2 regions of the Nocardiopsis sediminis genome follow, and region 1 is predicted to be linked to the other one. Evidence: predicted binding sites of a transcription regulator. Region 1 holds the regulator's gene; the other holds the start of a gene.
The links. Region 1 encodes HrcA, which represses chaperone genes, less so after heat shock. Its sites were predicted from a motif close to TTGGCACTCTCNNNNNGAGAGTGCCAA; they were not measured.

Region 1 (9,913 bases):
ACGGACGTGACTGAAACAATGGTCGCCGGCGCCGCAGCGGCACCGGCGGCGGCCGAGTGGGACGCCGACCAGGCCGTGACGCAGCTGTACAGCGCGCACTACCGGCCGCTGGTCCGGCTCGCCACCCTGCTCGTCCGCGACTACGCCACCGCCGAGGAGGTCGTCCAGGACGCATTCGTCGCCATGCACGGCGCGTGGCGCCGTCTCCGCGACCCCAACAAGGCGCTGTCCTACCTGCGCCAGTCGGTGGTCAACCGTGCCCGTTCGGTCCTGCGCCACCGGGCGGTGGTCGAGAAGCACGCCCCCAAGGCGCTGCCCGATGCCCCCAGCGCCGAGCACGGCGCGCTGGGCGAGCTGGAGCGCGCCGCGGTCATCGAAGCCATCCGCAGGCTCCCCACCCGTCAGCGTGAGGCCATCGTGCTCCGGTACTACGGGGACCTCTCCGAGGCCCAGATCGCCGACTCGATGGGGATCAGCCGCGGCGCCGTCAAGAGCCACACGGCGCGTGGCATCGCCGCCCTTCGCTCGGTTCTGGAGCAGACGACATGACCGACCCGTTCGACGCATCCTTCGAGGAGCGGCTGCGCGCGGCCCTGAAAGCCGAGGCCGACTCCGTGGACCCGTCGCCCGAGGCGCTCGGCAGGATCCGCGCCCGCACCGGGCGCAGCCGGGTCTCCGCCTGGTTCGGCCTGCCGTGGCTGCGTCCCGCGCTGGCCGCGGGCGCGGCGGCGCTGATCGCCGGATCCGTCCTGCTGGGCACCCCGCAGGTGCGTGACCAGCTGCTGCCGTCGTCCATGAACAGCCCTGCGGGCGATGGCGGCGCCGGGGGTGGCGGTGGCGCCGACGGCCACGCCCAGGACGGTGTCGGCGGCCCCGGCGCCGCGGGCGCCGACGGCGGCGGCGCCACGGCCGTCCCGCCGTCCCCCGGCGGCACGTCCGAGCCCGGCTCCGAGTCCGACGAGGACGGGACCGGCATCACCGCGCTGTGTTCGCCCCCGCCCTCACCCGAACCCAGCGCCACCGGCCCCAGCGCCGCCGAGTCCGAGGACCCCTCCCCCGAGCCCGAGGAACCCGAGGCCGACGACGACTGCGTCCCCAGCCCCCGGCCCTCCGAGCCCGGCGACTCCGGCGCGGGCGACCCCGAGGACCCCGCCGAGCCCGAGGTCCCCGCCGACGGCGGCGACAACGAGGACGACGGCGACGTCGACGGCACCCCGAGCCCGCCCGACACCCTCCCCGGCGACGTCCCGGAAGGGGCCTCGCAGGTCCAGTAGGGGCGGTGTTTCCCGCTCAGCCTGCGGGGCGCCCTCCGGGCACGCTCGATGAAGGCCTTCCGCTCTGTCCGGCCGAGGGCGGCTACCAGCGTCCGCAGCGTGCCTGGAGGACGGCGAGCGCGGCGACCCCTGCCGTGGAGGTGCGCAGCACGGTCGGCCCCAGGAGCGCCCGGACGGCGCCTGCCTCGTCGAGCGCGGCCAGCTCGGTGTCGGACAGCCCGCCTTCGGGCCCCACTACGACGACGAAACCGGGGCCGCCTGCGCCGGGCAGGGGGAGCGACGACAGCCGTTCCTCCTGAGCGCCCTCGTGCAGGACGATCCCCAGGTCGGCCGCTGCCACGAGCGCCACCACATCACGTGTGGTGGCAAGGTCGGCGACCTCGGGGATCCGGCTGCGCCGGGCCTGTTTGGCGGACTCCCGCGCGGTCGCGCGCCACTTGGCCACCGACTTCGCCGCGCGATCGGGCTTCCAGCGGGTCACGCACCGCTCGGCCGCCCACGGCACGATGGCGTCGACCCCCGCTTCGGTCATGACCTCGACGGAGAGCTCGCCCCGGTCGCCCTTGGGCAGCGCCTGGACGACCGTGATGCGGGGGGAGGGCTCGGGGTCGGCCGACCGCTCCTCGACGGTGCAGACCACGCTGTCCTTGCCGACGTCGGCCACCACGCACCGGGCGCGCGTTCCTGCTCCGTCGACGAGGTGCACGGTCTCGCCCACCGTGATGCGGCGGGCCGCGGCGGCGTGCCGGCCCTCGGGGCCGGAGAGCACCACGCGGTCGCGGTCGAGCTGCCCGGCGTCGGCGAGGAAGACGGGAGGCGTCACGGGTTCCCTTTCTCGGATGGGCGGCGGGCACGCGGCGCGGGGTGCGGCCCCACGACAGCGAGGGGCCCCGCGGCGCGCGGCCGGGGGCCCTGCTGAAGTGCGCCGTGCCGGCGCGGCCTGCTGCGCCCTCTCAGGCCGCGGCTAGCGGGCCCCGAACGCGTCGCGCAGGCGCGAGAAGAGGCCGCCGTGGCCGGGGCTGAACTTGCCCGGCGGGTGGTCCTCGCCTCGCAGCTCGGCGAACTTGCGCAGCAGCGCCTCCTGCTCTTCGTCGAGCTTGGCCGGGGTCTCGACGTCGACCTGGATCATGAGGTCGCCGCGGCCGCCGCCGTCGAGGTGCTTGGTGCCGCGCCCCCCGAGGGTGATCACATGGCCCGAGCTGGTGCCGGGGCGCAGGTCGATCTCCTCGGTGCCGTCGAGGGTCTCGAAGGTGAACGAGGCGCCCAGAGCCGCCGCGGTCATGGGCACCGTGATGGTGCAGTGGAGGTCGTCGCCGCGCCGCTCGAAGATCGGGTGCGGGCGCTGGACGATCTCCAGGAAGATGTCGCCGCGCGGGCCGCCGTTGGGGCCGACCTCGCCCTCGCCCGCCAGCTGGATCTGCGTGCCGTCCTCGACGCCCGCAGGGATCTGGACCTTGCGGGTGACCTTCTCGCGCACCCGGCCCTCGCCCGCGCAGTCGGGGCAGGGGTCGGTGATGATGCTCCCCTGGCCCGCGCACTGCGGGCACGGGCGCGAGGTCATGACCTGCCCAAGGAACGAGCGGGTGACCTGGGAGACCTCGCCGCGCCCCTGGCACATCTCGCAGGTGTGGCGGTGGGTGCCCTTGGCCGTGCCCTCACCCTGACAGGTGGTGCACAGGACCGCCGTGGGGAAGGTGACGTCCTTGGTCACGCCGAACGCGGTCTCGGAGAGGTCGAGCTCGATGCGCACCTTGATGCTGCGCCCCCGGCGCACGCGGTCGCGCGGGCTGCGCCCGGCCCCCGGCTGGCCGCCCCCGAAGAAGGCGTTCATGATGTCGTCGAAGGGGAACCCCGCGGCGCCGCCGCCGAAGCCGCCGGCCCCCGCACCGCCGCCACCGGGGGCGAAGGGGTCGTGGCCCATGTCGAACATGCGCCGCTTGTTCTCGTCGGAGAGGACCTCGTAGGCCTGGGTCACTTCCTTGAAGCGCTCCTGGGTGGTGGGGTCCGGGTTGACGTCGGGGTGGAGTTCGCGGGCCAGCCGCCGGTAGGCCTTCTTGATCTCGTCCTTCGTCGCCTCGCGACGAACCCCGAGGATCGCGTAATAGTCCCTCGCCACTTACTGTCCCGCCAAAATCGTTCCGACGTACCTGGCCACAGCGCGCACCGCTCCCATCGTTCCCGGGTAATCCATTCGAGTCGGACCGACGACGCCGAGCTTGGCCAGCGACTGGTCGCCGAAGCCGTACCCGGCGGACACGATCGAGGTGGATCTGAGGCCCTCGTGAGAGTTCTCCGCGCCGATGCGTACCGTGAGCATGGACGGGTCGCCCACCTCTCCGAGCAAACGGATGAGGACCACGTTTTCTTCCAGCGCTTCGAGTACGTCACGAAGGCTAGCGGAGAAATCCACCGCCGCGAGATTCGCGGTCCCGCCGAGGACGATCTTCTCCTCGTGCCGCTCCACCAGGCTCTCCAGGAGCACCGACAGCACCGAGACCGCCATGCGTCGGTCGCCGGCCGGCACCTGAGCCGGCAGGTCCTCCACGGCAGTGGGGACGTCGGTCAGCCACTTGCCCCCCAGGGCGCGGTTGAGCATCTGCCGCAGGTTGTCGACGGAGTCCTCGGTGACGTCGCCGAGGCCGTCGATGACGCGCTGCTCGACCCGCCCGGTGTTGGTGATCAGCACCATCATCACGCGCCGGTTGCCCAGGGGGACGAGTTCGACGTGCTGCACGGAGGAGCGGATGAGCGAGGGGTACTGCACGATCGCGACCTGCCGGGTGAGCTGCGCGAGCAGCCGCACGGTGCGGGCCACGATCTCGTCGAGGTCCACGGCGCCGCCGAGGAAGGTCTCGATGGCGCGGCGCTCGGCCGAGGACAGCGGCTTGACCGTGGACAGCCGGTCCACGAACAGCCGGTAGCCCTTGTCGGTGGGCACCCGGCCCGCGCTGGTGTGGGGCTGGGTGATGTAGCCCTCTTCCTCCAGCGCCACCATGTCGTTGCGGATCGTCGCCGGCGACACCCCGAGGGTGTGGCGGTCGGCGAGGGCCTTGGACCCCACGGGCTCGTTCGTGGACACGTAGTCCTCGACGATGGCACGCAGGACCGCGAGTTTGCGGCCGTCGAGCACGCGTTCACCTCCCTGGCACTCCGTGGTCGTAAGTGCTAATTCTATGCCGTCGCGCAAGGGCGGGCCGGAACCAGGGACCGCGGTTCGGGTCCGCGGCCGCCCCGGCGCGCCGCGCGCCGCGTTCCGGGGCGTCCACGGGGTGCGGTGCGAGAATGATCGCCATGGCCGTCGATCCCGCACCGCCCTCCGTCGACCCGGCGCTGCTGCGCCCGGCGCGGGCCTGGTACGGGATCGGGGCGGCGATCGTGGTCTTCGGGCTGGTCGCCGGGGCCATGGGGTTCGTGATCGGGCTGCTGAACTCGGTCTCCCTGCCGCACTTCCGCGCGCAGTTCGGCGACGACGAGACCGCGATCGTCGACCTCGACCGCGCGGACCAGGGCTCCCACGCCTGGCTCATCTACGCCGACCACTACACGACCGACGACGAGATCGCCGCGTTCTGCACGATCGACGGCCCCACGGGGCCGGTCACGGTCACCCCGGCCCACGACCACCACTCCGACGGCTGGTTCCTGGCCGGCCGGGTCGACACGACCGCGACGGGCGACCACACCTTCCGCTGCCACAGCGGCGCCGGCCTGCACTACGCGGTCGGTTACGGCAACGACCTGACCGGCGTTTCCACGGGCGTGCTGTGGACCATCGCCACCGCCCTCGTCCCGGCGCTCGCGGGGGTGCTCATCGGCGCCGCGGTGCTCATTCTCACCGCGGTCCTGCGGCGCCGGAACCGGCGCCGCATCGTCGCCGGCGGGGCGTCCCCGCCCTCGTCCTGACCCGTCCCGCCCCGCCTCACCACTATCATCGCGGCCCGTGGGCACTGAATCTGGCAAGCGGCGCGGCGGACGGTACGGCGACGACGTCCTGGCGGGCGACTGGCGGCGGCCACGCAAAGGCGCGGTCCCCGAGGTCCCCCTGGAGCACGGCCTGGTGGTGGAATCCGCCGACGAAGGGTTCTGCGGCGCGGCCGTGGCCTGGGACAAGGCCACGGTGACCCTGGAGGACCGCGCGGGCCGGCGCCGGGTGTTCGACCTCGCGCCGGCGGCGTTCCTGATCGACGGCCGGCCGGTCACGGTGGTGCGCCCGGCAGCGGCGGCCCCTTCCGGGCCGCTGCGCAGCGCGTCGGGGTCGGTCGCGGTCCGCGGCGCGCGGGCCAGGGTCGCCAAGGAGGGCCGCATCTACGTCGAGGGCGCCCACGACGCGGAGCTGGTCGAGAAGATCTGGGGCCACGACCTGCGCGTCGAGGGCGTGGCCGTGGAGTTCCTCGAAGGGGTGGACCGCCTGCCCGAGATCGTCGACGCGTTCGGTCCGGGGCCGCAACGGCGGCTGGGGGTGCTGGTGGACCACCTGGTGCCGGGGTCCAAGGAGTCGCGGATCGCCGAGCAGGTATCGTCGCCGCACGTGCTGGTCACCGGCCACCCGTTCATCGACATCTGGCAGGCGGTGAAGCCCTCCGTGCTCGGCATCGCCGCCTGGCCCGATGTGCCGCGCGGAACCCCCTGGAAGGAAGGGGTGCTGGCCGCCCTCGGCCGGCGGGAGGAGCCGGGTGAGGCGTGGCAGCGGATCCTCGGCCGGGTCCGGACATTCGCCGACCTGGAACCGGATCTGCTGGGCCGCGTCGAAGAATTGATCGACTTCGTTACCGCGCCCTACGTGGTGCGAGACTAGGACACGTCCGCGCTGACCCCGCGGTGACGGCGTTCGGCGGCACGACACGCCGCACGGCATAATCTGCTCCACGCAATCGGCACAGCCAAGGGACATGATGAGCGAGACCCCGCCCCACCGACCACAGCCGCAGGACCCCTCGGGAGGGCAGCCCGCGCCCGGCCACGCCGCCCCCAGCGGTGGACAGCCCGGCCAGGGGCAGCAGGGGGCCGCCACGGGTGGGCAGCCGGGGTACGCCCAGCAGCCCTACCCGCCGCAGGCACCGCAGCAGCAGCCCTATGCGCAGCCGGGGCAGGGCTACGAGCAGCAGGGGTACCCCCAGCCGGGCTACGACCCTGCCCAGTACGGCCAGCAGGGCTACGGGCAGGTCCAGCAGCCGCCGGGCCCCGCGCCGCAGGGCCCGCAGTCCGGGCCGCAGCCGGGCTACGGCGCCCCGCAGGGGCCGCCCCAGCACCCGGGGTACGCCGCCCCGCCTCAGCAGCCGGCCGCGCCGCCCCCGGCCTACGGCCAGCCGACCGGCGGTCAGCCCGGGTACGCCCACCCCACGGGCGAACAGCCCGGGTACGGGCAGCAGCCCTACCCGCCGCAGCCGGGCCCGCCCGCACAGCAGGCCCCGCCGTCCTATGCGCCCCAGGGCTACGGCCCGCAGGGCCAGGAGCAGCAGGCCCCTCCGGCGCCGCAGCAGCCGGGGTACGGGGCGCCGCAGGCGCCACCGCAGCAGCCCGGGTACGCCGGCCAGCCCCAGCAGTCGGCCGCCCCGGCCTACGGCGGCCCGCAGGCGTTCCCCCAGCAGGGGCAGGCCGCGGCCGACGACCCCACCTGGGCGATGATCGCCCACCTGTCCGGGGTCATCCTCTCCTGCTTCGGCTGGCTGCCCGCGCTCGTGGTGTACTCGGTGAAGAAGAACCACTCGCCGTTCGTCCGCCACCACGCGGGCGAGGCGCTGAACTTCCAGCTCACCCTGTTGATCCCCTACCTGCTCACCTGGGCGGCCTACATCGCGCTCGGCGTCTTCGCCCCGACGTCGTCGTGGATCGGCTCCGTGTTCATCGCGGTGATCTGGGTGCTGTCGATCGTGTTCGGGGTGCTCGCCGCCCTGGGCGCGAACAAGGGCGCCTGGTACCGCTACCCGGTGTCGATCCGACTGGTGAAGTGACCGCACCGGTCACCGTTCCACGGAACCCGGGCGCCGGCCGGTCCGTCCCATCAGGGGCGGGGCCGGTGCCCGCGCTTCACCCCCGAGTACCCCCCAACAGCTACCGTGCGGCCTGCGTCCCCAGCCCCGGACCCGGGCGCCAGAGACCGAGGAGACCATGAGTTACCCACACCCGCCGAACCCCTCCTACGGCGAGGGCCAGGGCGGATACCAGCAGCAGTACCCGGGCGGCTACGGCCCGCCGCCCGGAGGCGACCACGGCTACGGCACGGGGCCGCAGCCGGGCCAGTACGGCCAGCAGGGCTACCCCGGCTACCAGGAGCAGCAGCAGGGCTACCCGGGCCAGGGCGCGCAGCAGCAGCCCTACCCCCCGGCGCAGTACGGCCAGTACCAGCAGCCCCACCAGCAGCAGGGCGGCCCGGTGTCGGCCGACGACCGCCAGATGGCCCTGTTCATCCACCTCGGCGGGGCGATCGTCGGCTTCCTCGTGCCGCTGGTGTTCTACATGATCAAGAAGGACGAGTCGCCGTTCCTGCGGCACCACGCGGTGCAGGCGCTCAACTTCCAGATCATGCTGGCGATCGCCTACTTCGTCTCGGGCGTCCTGATGATCCTGATCATCGGCTACCTGACGTTCCTCGCCGCCTGGATCGGCGGCCTGGTGCTCGGCATCATGGCCGCCATGGCGGCCAACCGGGGCGAGTGGAACAAGTACCCGTTCAACCTGTCGCTCGTGAAGTAGGAGCCCCCGGCGGCGGAGCGAGGGCGGCTCAGGTGAGGTCGCGCACCACGGCGTCGGCCAGCAGGCGGCCCCGCCGGGTGAGCACCGCCCGGCCGCGGGCGTGGGCCGAGGGGTCGAGCAGGCCGTCGGCCACCGCCCGTTCGGCCGCGGCCCGCCCCGCGCCGTCGAGCAGGTCCAGCGGGCATCCCTCGGCGATGCGCAGTTCCAGCAGGATCCGCTCGAACCGGCGGTCGGCGTCGCCGAGGACCTCGCGTGCGTGCCCGGGCGAGACACCGCCGGCGATGCGCGCGGCGTAGGCGGCGGGGTGCTTCACGTTCCACCACCGGACCCCGCCCACGTGGCTGTGCGCCCCGGGGCCCACCCCCCACCAGTCGCCGCCGGTCCAGTAGAGCAGGTTGTGCCGGCTGCGGGCCGCTGTGCCGCGCGCCCAGTTGGAGACCTCGTAGGCCGTGTACCCGGCGGCGGCGAGGGCGTCGTCGGCCATGAGGTAGCGGTCGGCCATGGCGTCGTCGTCGGGGGCGGCGAGTTCGCCGCGCCGCACGCGCGCCGCCAGGCGGGTGCCGTCCTCGACGATCAGCGAGTACGCCGAGACGTGGTCGGGGTCCGCGCCGATCGCGGCGTCGAGCGAGTCCTTCCAGTCGGTGTCGGTCTCGCCGGGCGTGCCGTAGATGAGGTCGAGGTTGACGTGGTCGAACCCGGCCTCACGCGCCCAGGCCACGCACTGCTGCGGCCGGCCGGGGGTGTGGGTGCGGTCGAGGATGTGCAGCACCTCGGGGCGGGCGCTCTGCATCCCGAAGGAGACCCGGGTGAACCCGGCGTCGCGCAGCCGCAGCAGGTAGTCGCGGTCGACGGTCTCGGGGTTGGCCTCGGTGGTGACCTCGGCCCCCGGCGCCAGGCCGAATTCGGCGCCGATCGCGGCGAGCACCCGGCCGAGGTCCTCGGGCGGCAGGAGGGTGGGCGTGCCGCCGCCGAAGAACACGGTGCCCACGGTAGCTGCGGCGGCGCCCATCACGCGGCGCGCGAAGCGGACCTCGGCGGCGGCCTGGTCGGCGTAGGTGGCGGGCGAGGCGACCGCCCCGCCGTCGCGGGAGCGCAGCTCGGCGGCGGTGTAGGTGTTGAAGTCGCAGTAGCCGCAGCGCGTGGTGCAGAACGGCACGTGGACGTAGAACCCGAACGGCCGGCTCCCGGCGCCCGCGAGGGATCCGGCGGGCAGGGAGCCGTCGGCGGGGACGGGGTCGCCGTCGAGTACGACTGAGGGCATGTGCCGAGACTATCCGCCCGCGTGGCCGCCGCCCGCCCGGTGAGCCCGAGGCGGGGCCCAGGTGAGCGGGCTCACGGGCGCCGTGCTGCGGGCTCCCGTTCGCGTTCCAGGTTGCGTTCCACCTTGGCCGCCAGCTCCGCCCACTTCTCGGAGCGGCCCGGGACGGCGAGGATGCGGTGCAGCAGCCCGATGTCGCGGTCCAGGCCCGCGCGGAACCCCGCCATGACGGTGATCCCGTGGCCGGGGCGGTGCACGATCTCGACCGGGTCGCCGGCGCGGACCTCGCCCTCCTCGAGGACCCGCAGGTAGACACCGGTGCGGGCCTCCTGGGTGAAGCGCGCGACCCAGCCCTGCTCGGCCAGCCACGCCTGGAACACCGCGCAGGGGGTGCGGGGCAGGACCGCCTCGAACAGGGCCGATCCGATCCGCCACATCTCGCCGATCAGCGCGCCGTTGACGTCGGTCCCGGCGGTGGTCAGGTTCTCGCCGAAGGCGCCGTCGCGCAGCGGGCGGCCCAGCCGCTGTGACCAGGAGTCGAGGTCTTCGCGGGCGAAGGCGTAGACGGCCTGGTCGGGTCCACCGTGGTTGGCGCGGTCGGCCTGTTCGTCGCCTGCCAGCCCGAGCGCGGCCACGCGCACGGGGCCTTCGGCGGGCCGCTTGTCGATGGCCGTGCGCCGCTTGCCCC
Region 2 (9,913 bases), on a different contig from region 1:
GAGCCCGCCGCCTCCGCGCCGGTGGCGGAGCGCACCGTCGTCATCGATCGAAAAGGACACCGGTCCCCTGTTGGAAGCGACGAGGATCTGTGCCTTGTCCACCTGATCGTCCACCTCTCGCATGACATCCGGGCCGGATTCCCATTTGACCACCCGGCCCCCGCCCGGCGGAGGGGCGGGTGGGTGTACGGGAAGGTGTCATAGGTCTCGCCCGTCACAGAGGAACCCAAACCTGCCGAGATGTCCGTCCCTCTCGGGGCGTGTCCGCCCGGATACGGAAGCGGAAGCGCGGGCACGCACCCCCTGCCGCACACAGGCTCCGGGCCCGAGCGAGGCCCGCGCGGCGGCCCTGGCCACGCCCCCGCTCGCCGCCGCCGACCCGCTGTCATCCCGGTCACCCCGGATGGCAGAGCCGAGGGGCGGTCGGTTACAGTGGCGAACGTATCCCGAGTGGATCACCGACAACTTCATATTGCTCATCCAGAGGGGTGGAGGGAACGGCCCTGCGAAGCCCCGGCAACCATCTCGGCGTGCGATTCCGCGGAAATTGCGGGGCGGCCGGGGCAGGTGCCAACTCCGTCCTGGAGCCAGATCGGCTCACAGGGAAGATGAGGGGAGACGCCTCGCATGGCGATGACCGCCACCGGCCCTGGTGCCACCACCGCCCGCCCTTTCGGCCCCGCAGTGGCCCTTTCCTGCCGCGAATGCGGCGAGCGCTACGAGCTCGGCCCGCGCTTCGCGTGTGAGTTCTGTTTCGGCCCCCTTGAGGTCGCCTACGAGTTCGGCGAGGTCAGCCACGCCTCCATCGCCGCCGGGCCCGCCAGCATCTGGCGCTACGCCGGGCTGCTGCCGGTACCCGCCAACGTCGCCGAGCTGCCCAACATGAACCCGGGCCTCACCCGCCTGGTCCGCGCCGACCGCCTCGCCGCCGAGCTGGGCATGCGCACACTGCACGTCAAGGACGACTCCGGCAACCCCACCCACTCCTTCAAGGACCGCGTGGTGGCCATCGCCGTCGAAGCCGCCCGCACCTTCGGGTTCCGCACCCTGTCCTGCTCCTCCACCGGCAACCTCGCCGGGGCGGTCGGCGCCGCCGCGGCGCGCGCCGGCTTCGGCTCGTGCGTGTTCATCCCGGCCGGGCTCGAAGAGGGCAAGGTCATCATGGCGGCCGTCTACGGCGGCCGCGTGGTCGCCATCGACGGCAACTACGACGACGTCAACCGGTTCTGCTCGGAACTGATCGGCGACCCCGCCGGCGAGGACTGGGGGTTCGTCAACGTCAACCTCCGGCCCTACTACGGCGAGGGCTCCAAGACGCTGGCCTACGAGATCGCCGAGCAGCTCGGCTGGCGGCTGCCGGAGCAGATCATCATCCCGATCGCCTCGGGCTCCCAGCTCACCAAGATCGACAAGGGCTTCCAGGAGCTGATCAAGCTGGGCCTGGTCGAGGACCGCCCCTACAAGATCTTCGGCGCCCAGGCCACCGGCTGCTCGCCGGTCGCCCGCGCCTGGGAGCAGGGCCACGACGTCATCCAGCCGGTCAAGCCCGACACCATCGCCAAGTCGCTGGCCATCGGCAACCCGGCCGACGGCCCCTACGTGCTCGACATCTGCCGGCGCACCGGCGGCGCGGTCGCCCACGTCAGCGACGCCGAGGTGGTCGACTCCATCGGCCTGCTGGCGCGCACCGAGGGCGTTTTCGCCGAGACCGCGGGCGGGGTGACCACCGGCGTGCTGCGCAAGCTGCTCGCCGAGGGCGCCCTCGACCCCGCCGCCGAGACCGTCGTGCTCAACACCGGCGACGGCCTCAAGACGCTCAACGCGGTCGAGGCCGGGGTGACCGCCACCATCAAGCCGTCCCTGAAGGCGTTCAAGGACGCCGGGCTGCTCTGACGCCGCCACCGGCGGCCCACCCGGCCGCCGCAGTCCCGGCCCGCGGACCTGCCCGGGCCGGCGCCGATCCCTGAAGACAAGGAGTTCACACGCCATGAGCGTCAGCGTTCGCGTCCCCACCATCCTGCGCACCTACACCAAGGACGCGGCCGAGGTCACCGCCGAAGGGGCCACCCTTCAGGACGTGCTCGACCACCTTGAGGCCGACCACCCCGGTATCCGGGCGCGGATCCTCGACGACAGCGGCAAGATCCGCCGCTTCGTCAACGTCTACGTCGGCGACGAGGACGTCCGCTTCGCCGACGGCCTGGCCACCGCGGTCGCCGACGGCACCGAGGTCTCGATCATCCCCGCGGTCGCCGGCGGCTGAGCCCCGCACGGCGCCCGCAGCGCCGCCGCCGAACACCCCCCGCCCGCATCCCCCGGCCCCGTTCCGGCGGGTGCGGGTTTCGGCGTTGAGGGCCGGGTTGACCTGCGGGTGATCGCTCGGCGAATTCGAGCGCAGGTCGTTTGCACTCGACCATCGAGAGTGCTAAAAATGGGACTCTTAGCACTCTGAGATGAGGAGTGCTAATTCCGGATCGAGACGATGAGGCCGCGGCCTCCGGCAGACGGGTTGCCGGGGCGAGCCGGGGCCGTCCGTCGCGGGCATCGGCTCGTTCCCACGCGTACCAGCCCGGTCTCGGGAGGACAAGAAGTCTATGGCAGCCAAACTGATCGCGTTCGACGAGGAAGCCCGGCGCGGCCTTGAGCGCGGCATGAACCAGCTCGCCGACGCCGTCAAGGTGACCCTCGGCCCCAAGGGCCGCAACGTCGTGCTGGAGAAGAAGTGGGGCGCCCCCACGATCACCAACGACGGTGTCTCCATCGCCAAGGAGATCGAGCTCGAGGACCCGTGGGAGAAGATCGGGGCCGAGCTCGTCAAGGAGGTCGCCAAGAAGACCGACGACGTCGCCGGTGACGGCACCACCACCGCCACCGTCCTCGCCCAGGCCCTGGTGCGCGAGGGCCTGCGCAACGTCGCCGCGGGCGCCAACCCCGTCGGCCTGAAGCGCGGCATCGAGGCCGCCGTCGCCCGTATCAGCGACGAGCTGGCCAACATCTCCAAGGACGTGGAGACCAAGGAGCAGATCGCCTCCACCGCCTCCATCTCCGCCAGCGACACCCAGATCGGCGACGCCATCGCCGAGGCGATGGACAAGGTCGGCAAGGAAGGCGTCATCACGGTCGAGGAGGGCCAGACCTTCGGTCTGGAGCTCGAACTCGCCGAGGGCATGCGCTTCGACAAGGGCTACATCTCGCCCTACTTCGCCACCGACCTCGAGCGCATGGAGACGGTCCTCGAGGACCCCTACATCCTCATCGTCAACTCCAAGATCTCCAACAACAACGAGCTCCTGCCCGTTGTCGAGAAGGTCCTTCAGGCCGGCCGCCCGCTGGTCCTGATCGCCGAGGACCTCGAGGGCGGCGCGCTCCAGACCCTCGTCCTCAACAAGATCCGCGGCACCTTCAAGTCCGTCGCCGTCAAGGCCCCGGGCTTCGGCGACCGCCGCAAGGCGCAGCTCGGCGACATCGCCGTGCTGACCGGCGGCCAGGTCATCACCGAAGAGGTCGGCCTCAAGCTCGAGAACACCGAGCTCGACATGCTCGGCCGCGCCCGCAAGGTCGTCGTCACCAAGGACGAGACCACCATCGTCGACGGCGCCGGCGACGCCACCGCCATCTCCGGCCGGGTCAACGAGATCCGCAACGAGATCGAGCGCACCGACTCCGACTACGACCGCGAGAAGCTCCAGGAGCGCCTGGCGCGCCTGGCCGGCGGTGTCGCGGTCATCAAGGCCGGTGCCGCCACCGAGGTGGAGCTCAAGGAGCGCAAGCACCGCATCGAGGACGCCGTCCGCAACGCCAAGGCCGCGGTCGAGGAGGGCATCCTGCCCGGCGGCGGTGTCGCGCTGCTCCAGGCCGGCGTCCCGGCGTTCGAGAAGCTCGAGCTCCAGGGCGACGAGGCCATCGGCGCCGACATCGTGCGCCGCGCCATCGAGGAGCCGCTGAAGCAGATCGCGATCAACGCCGGCCTTGAGGGCGGCGTCGTCGCGGAGAAGGTGAAGAGCCTGGACCCGGGTGTCGGCCTCAACGCCGCCACCGGTGAGTACACCGACCTGTTCAAGGACGGCGTCATCGACCCGACCAAGGTCACCCGCTCCGCGCTCCAGAACGCGGCCTCCATCGCCGCTCTGTTCCTGACCACCGAGGCCGTCATCGCCGAGAAGCCGGAGAAGGCCGCCCCGGCCGCCCCCGACGCCGGCATGGGCGGCATGGACTTCTAAGCCCTCCCTTCCGAGGTCTTCAGAGGTCCGGGTACGCGGACAGCAGCACCTGCGACGACAAGGGCGGTCCCCTGCGGGGCCGCCCTTGCTCGTGCCCGCGGCGGCCCACGGGCGGCCGAAACCCCGGCGGCGAATGGCGTCCCGCGTTCCGGAAAACGGGACGCGCACCGCCGCCCCGCAGCGTCATCGCGTCGACGCGCCCCGTTCTCCCGTTCGTCGGACGCCCTTTTCGCTTTCCCGGCCCGCCATTCCCGTTGCGGCCGGATGTGGCCTATCGAATGTGTGCTTCACCGCATGCAGAAGATGCATGGAACCGTTTAGGCGTTCCGTGCGTCACAGGTCTTTCGTTGATGGCGATTCTCACGATGTCACTGTGAGTGCGCTCTGAAGAAGGGTTGCGATACGGCAACGGAAACGCAACCGTCCGGTGGCGCGGGTGCGCAAAACCTGAGCGCACAGGCATTCCCGCTCGGGAATCCGCGTTGTGTTCGTAGCGTTACCGAAAAACTTCCCCCGCCCTGACCTGGACATAAACCTCATCCGTGGGGCAAAATGTTCGAGCTGCGGATACCTGCTGATACGTTCTCTGATATCCCCATTCCCGCGTTCGTCAATGGAGTTTCCCCGATGTCCAAGGCTTTTCACATCCGCATGCTGATCGGCCTCGCCGCCGTCGGAGCCACTGTCTCTCTCAGTGGCTGCGGCGCCGCCCTCCAGGAGACGCTCGACGCCGCCGAGGACGCCCAGGCATCGGCCGAAGCCGAACTCGACGACCCCATGGCCGGGGAAGCGGAAACGGACGTCTTCGACATCGCCGTCGGCGACTGCCTCAACGACGGGGCCGCCACCGGCGAGGTGACGGAGGTGCCCACCATCGGGTGCGACCAGCCGCACGACTCGGAGGTCTACCACGAGTTCGAGTCGACCGCAGCGGCGTTCGACCAGACCGCGATCGACACCGAGGCCGAAGAGGGCTGCCAGGCGGCCTTCGAGCCGTTCGTCGGCTTCCCCTACGAGACCTCGGTTCTGTACTTCTCGTGGTACGCGCCGACCCAGGAGTCCTGGGACTCCGGCGACCGCGAGATCGACTGCCTCATCTATGAGGAGGGCGTCCAGACCACGGGCACCCTCGCGGGCGCCGCGCGCTAGCCGGTGCCCTCTGCTGTAACCAACCCACCCCCTCCGCCCGAAATGCGGAACGACGAGGTTCCGTCGTCCGTCTGATCCGGGAGTGCCCCACCCGGGTCGGGAGGGCCGCGGAGTTCCGCCCGGACGCCCCCGGCGCCCGATACCGGTGTCATATCACCCAGGATGGAGTGTTCCTGATGTCCAAGTCCTTGACCGTCCGCACGCTGATCGGCCTGGCCGCCGTCGGCGCGACCGTTTCCCTGAGCGGCTGCGGCGCCCTCGTCCAGCAGCTCGCCGGTGGTGGCGCGCCGCCCGCCGGGGAATCGTCGGCCCCCGCCCCCGCCACGGACGGCGGCGGTGGCGAGTCCGCGCCCCCGGCCGGTGACACCGGCAGCGGCGAATCGAACACCGACATCTTCGACCTGTCGGTCGGCGACTGCGTCAACGACAGCACCACCACCGGCGAGGTCACCGAGATCCCGACGATCGACTGCGCCGAGCCGCACGACTCCGAGGTCTACCACGAGATCCAGTCGACCGCGACGACGTTCGACCAGGCCTCGATCGACTCTGAGGCCGAATCCGGCTGCCAGGCCGCCTTCGAGTCCTTCGCCGGCATCGACTACGGCTCCTCGGTCCTGTACTTCTCGTGGTACGCGCCCACCCAGGAGTCCTGGGACTCCGGCGACCGTGAGATCGACTGCCTGATCTACGAGCCCGACGTGCAGACCACCGGCACTCTCGCCGGCGCCGCGCGCTAGTCCGCACCCTCTTCCCTACCCACCCCTCCGCCCGCAGCGCGGAACGACGATGTGCCGACCGATCCGGGGTGCCCCGCCCGGGTCGGGAAGGGCAGCGGAATTCCGGCCGCCCAGTGGTGTTGTCACAGGTGTGACCCGGCAATCGACACGCCTGTCCGTCCTCGACCGGTCCAGCGTCCGGGAGGGACGGGACCACGCGGGCGCACTGCGCGAAACCCTCACCTTCGCCGGCCAGGCCGAATCTCTCGGCTACCACCGGTTCTGGGTCTCTGAGCACCACAGCGTCCCCGGTGTGGCGGGGTCGGCGCCCACCGTCCTGGCGGCGTCCCTCGCAGCGGCCACCCACCGCATCCGCATCGGCACCGGCGGCGTGATGCTGCCCAACCACCGGCCCCTGATCGTGGCCGAGCAGTTCGGCGTCCTCGCCGCGCTGCACCCCGGACGCATCGACATGGGCCTGGGCCGTTCCGTCGCCTTCACCGGCGGCATCCGGCGCGCCCTGGGCCGCGGCCCCGAAGCGGCCGACGCGTTCCCCGACCAGGTGGGCGAGCTCCTCGGCTACTTCACCGGCGACCAGCGGGTCCACCCCGGTGTGCGCGCCATCCCCGGCGAAGGGCTCGACCCCGCCCCGTTCATCCTGGCCACCGGAGAGGGCTCCGCCTTCGCCGCCGACGCCGGGCTGCCCCTGGTGATCGCCCCAGTCCGGGGCGTCGACGAGATGCTCCGGCTCATCGAGCGCTACCGCGCGCGGTTCCGGCCCTCGGCGTGGTCGGCCCGGCCCTATGTGGTGGTCTCCATGAACGTCGCCGTGGCCGCCACCCCCGATGCCGCCCGCATGCTGCTGGTGTCCGAGGCGTGGGCCAACGCCCACGCCCGCACACGCGGCGTCTTCCCTCCGCTGTCCCCGCCCGAGGCGGTGGCCGCGCAGGAGATGACGGCGCGCGAGCGCGACCGCTTCGACGAGGCGATGCGCGGGCACGTCCACGGCACCGAGGACCAGGTGGCGGCCGAACTCGACGCGCTCCTGGCCCGCGCCGCCGCCGACGAACTGCTCGTCACCCTGAGCGCTTTCGACCGCGACCGCATGCTGGACTCCTACCGCCGGCTCGCCGGGATCGCCGGGCTCAACGGCGGCGAACGCGACGGTCGCGCCGGGGCTCCCGGGACGGCGTGACCCGCTCCGCCCCGTTCAGTCGATCAGACCATCGGCGCGGAGCAGGTCCAGCAGCCGCCGTACAGCGGGGGCGCAGCGCGCCCGGTCGGCGGAGCCGAACCAGGCCAGCTCGGCGACCTCGTTGCGCGCCGCCGGCTCGCCGTCGTGCTCGGCCGTGAAGCAGGCCAGGCGCACCCGGGTGCCTTCGGGGTAGCCGTGTGCCGCCTCGTCGATGACCGCGTACGGGGTGATGGTCGCGGGCCGCAGCACCACGCCCACTTCCTCGGCCGCCTCGCGGGTGACGGCCTCGGCGTCGCTCTCGCCTGGTTCGCGCTTGCCGCCGGGCAGGTAGAACAGCTCGTGCTCGCGGGTGCGGACGCACAGCAGCCGGCGGCCGCTCAGCCGCACCCAGGCCAGGGCGTCGACCACCGGAGCGGGGGTGGCGGGTGAAGGGCTCATGGCCGCAAGCCTAGGGCTCCCCGGCAGGGACGTGTCAGTCGGCCTGAGCGAGTGTGGCCCGGTCCTCCTCCCCGAACCTCTCCTCCAGTTCCTCGGGCGAGGAGTCCACGTCGATCTGCTCCACCGGCACCCCCCGTGCGGTCTCGATGGCGCCGAGCCGGCGCATGGCGCGGTCGCTCGCGTACTTCAGCAGCTCGCCGTGGGGGATCTGGTACTGCCGCGCCTCGGGGTCCTCCAGGGGCTCGTCGTTGCGCTCCACGGTCGCCATGAGGTGCGGCATCAGCTCCTGCAACCGGTCGGAGATCACCGTCCAGTTGGCGTCGTCGGCCGCGACGTGGCGCCGGCAGGTGAAGGTCCCCCACGCCATGTGGCGGCGCTCATCGTCGCCGATGTGCTTGATGATCCGGCGCATGCCCGGGAAGATGCCCCGCACCGTGCAGATGTGGTTCCACGCGTAGTAGCCGGTCAGGGCCAGCGACCCCTCGATGACGTGGTTGTAGGTGACCGACGCGCGCACCTGGTTGCGCGGCCCGGGGTCGTCGTCGAGCGCCTTGAGGGCGGCGGGCAGCTCCTCGTAGAACAGGGCGCGGTAGCCGGGGTTCGTGGCGACGTGGTCGTGGAGGTCGGCGTCGATGCCCAGGGCGTCCAGCCAGATCCGGAACGCCTGGACGTGCTTGGCCTCCTCGAATGCGAACTGGGTCAGGTACATCTCGTCGCCGATCCGGCCCTCGGCGGCCATCGCCCGGATGAACGGCTGGATGTCCTCGGTGACGGCCTCCTCGCCGGCGACGAACTGGGCGCACAGGCGGAGGATGCGGCCGCGCACCTCTTCGCTCAGCCCGGCCCAGTCCTCGGCGTCGCGGGTCATGTCGATGTCGCGGGGGTCCCAGAAGCGGGCGTTGCCCTTGGCGAAGAGCCGCAGGGGGAAGGATTCCCAGTTGAGGCCCCCGGAGCGCAGGGAGTGGAAGCCGTCGCGGCGGGGGGAGGGGGAGCGGGTCGGGGGAGCGGCGGGCTCTGGCATCGTCTTCCTCCGTGTAGTCCGTGCCCCCATGATTTGACATATGTTGCCCGTATGTAAAGCGGGTGCCGGATTTTTCCGCCCCGCCCGCGCAGCGCCGGTCCGCCGGCGCACGGTGGGGCGCCGCGGAGCGGTAACGTCGTGGTGCGCCCCGCCGCGGACGCCCTCGACCACAGGGCACCGCGCCGCCGCCGGCCCGCCCGGCCGCCGCCGGGGCCCCGTTCCGCCGACCCCTCTGATGTGGGAGACAACGTGTTCTGTGGGGACCCGAGCAGACCCGGCTACGCCTCCTGCGCCGAGCAGGAAGGGCTGTTCGCGATCGCGTCGCTGATCCCCGCGATGCTCGCCCTGGTGCTGATGGTCGCCGCGTTCGCCACCCCGGCCATCCGCCAGAACGCCTCCCTGCGCACGCGGACCCTGCTCTACTCCCTGATCGCCTGGGCCATCGCGGGCTTCACCTACGTACTGGGGGCGCTGCCCTCGGTGTAGGCGGTGGTGGCGGGGCGTTTCCGGCGCGGCCGGTGGGGGCGCTGGCCCCCGGGGCCGCCGCAGGTGAAGATGGTCCCGTGACCTTCGAACCGAGCGCGCAGCTGCGCCGCCGCATCGCCGACGACCGCATCGTCTGGCTGACCACGGTCTCGCCCACCGGGCGGCCCTCGCCGCGACCCGTCTGGTTCGCCTGGGACGACGCGGCGTCGGTGTTCGTCGTCCGCTCCCAGCCCGGCACCGCCAAGCTGCGCCACATCGCCGCCAACCCCAACGTGGCGCTGAACTTCAACAGCTCCTCCGGCGGCGGCGACGTGCTGGTCGTGCACGGCACCGCGGAAATCGCCGGCGAACCCCACCCGCTGTCGGGCGTGCCGGGCTACATCGAGAGGTACGGCGACGGGATGACCGGCCTGGGCCTGACCCCCGACACCTTCGAGGCCACCTACAGCGAGCAGGTCCGGATCACACCGCAGCGCACCTGGGGGTTCTGACCGGGCCGGGCCGGCCCGGCAGGGTCAGCGGGGTCAGCGGGGCTGGCCGGTCAGCGTGGCCGGCGGGTCACTTCTCCTCACCGGCGAGCACGTCGCCGGCGTCGGCGATGCGGTAGGCGTAGCCCTGCTCGGCGAGGAAACGCTGCCGGTGCGCGGCGAAGTCCTGGTCGATGGTGTCGCGGGCGACCACTGCG

Region 2: the regulator HrcA is predicted to act here: its motif matches at 2,403-2,429, upstream of groL (chaperonin GroEL).

What each region holds. Positions count from the first base shown of each region.
Region 1 covers NZ_JBHSBH010000004.1:451,404-461,316, reverse strand. Annotated here, with positions in the region: gene ACFOVU_RS06140 (SigE family RNA polymerase sigma factor) at 19-549, shown strand; gene ACFOVU_RS06135 (hypothetical protein) at 546-1,274, shown strand; gene ACFOVU_RS06130 (16S rRNA (uracil(1498)-N(3))-methyltransferase) at 1,357-2,097, opposite strand; gene dnaJ (molecular chaperone DnaJ) at 2,239-3,390, opposite strand; gene hrcA (heat-inducible transcriptional repressor HrcA) at 3,391-4,404, opposite strand; gene ACFOVU_RS06115 (hypothetical protein) at 4,566-5,177, shown strand; gene ACFOVU_RS06110 (DUF3097 domain-containing protein) at 5,215-6,069, shown strand; gene ACFOVU_RS06105 (DUF4870 domain-containing protein) at 6,167-7,225, shown strand; gene ACFOVU_RS06100 (DUF4870 domain-containing protein) at 7,383-7,967, shown strand; gene hemW (radical SAM family heme chaperone HemW) at 7,996-9,228, opposite strand; gene ACFOVU_RS06090 (MOSC domain-containing protein) at 9,300-9,913, opposite strand, start outside.
Region 2 covers NZ_JBHSBH010000013.1:257,015-266,927, forward strand. Annotated here, with positions in the region: gene ACFOVU_RS21400 (alpha,alpha-trehalose-phosphate synthase (UDP-forming)) at 1-102, opposite strand, end outside; SAM riboswitch class I at 474-615, shown strand; gene thrC (threonine synthase) at 628-1,893, shown strand; gene ACFOVU_RS21410 (ubiquitin-like small modifier protein 1) at 1,988-2,263, shown strand; gene groL (chaperonin GroEL) at 2,595-4,220, shown strand; gene ACFOVU_RS21420 (septum formation family protein) at 4,848-5,369, shown strand; gene ACFOVU_RS21425 (septum formation family protein) at 5,546-6,109, shown strand; gene ACFOVU_RS21430 (MsnO8 family LLM class oxidoreductase) at 6,240-7,283, shown strand; gene ACFOVU_RS21435 (NUDIX hydrolase) at 7,299-7,721, opposite strand; gene ACFOVU_RS21440 (R2-like ligand-binding oxidase) at 7,756-8,742, opposite strand; gene ACFOVU_RS21445 (hypothetical protein) at 8,992-9,228, shown strand; gene ACFOVU_RS21450 (TIGR03667 family PPOX class F420-dependent oxidoreductase) at 9,306-9,719, shown strand; gene ACFOVU_RS21455 (DNA repair helicase XPB) at 9,787-9,913, opposite strand, start outside.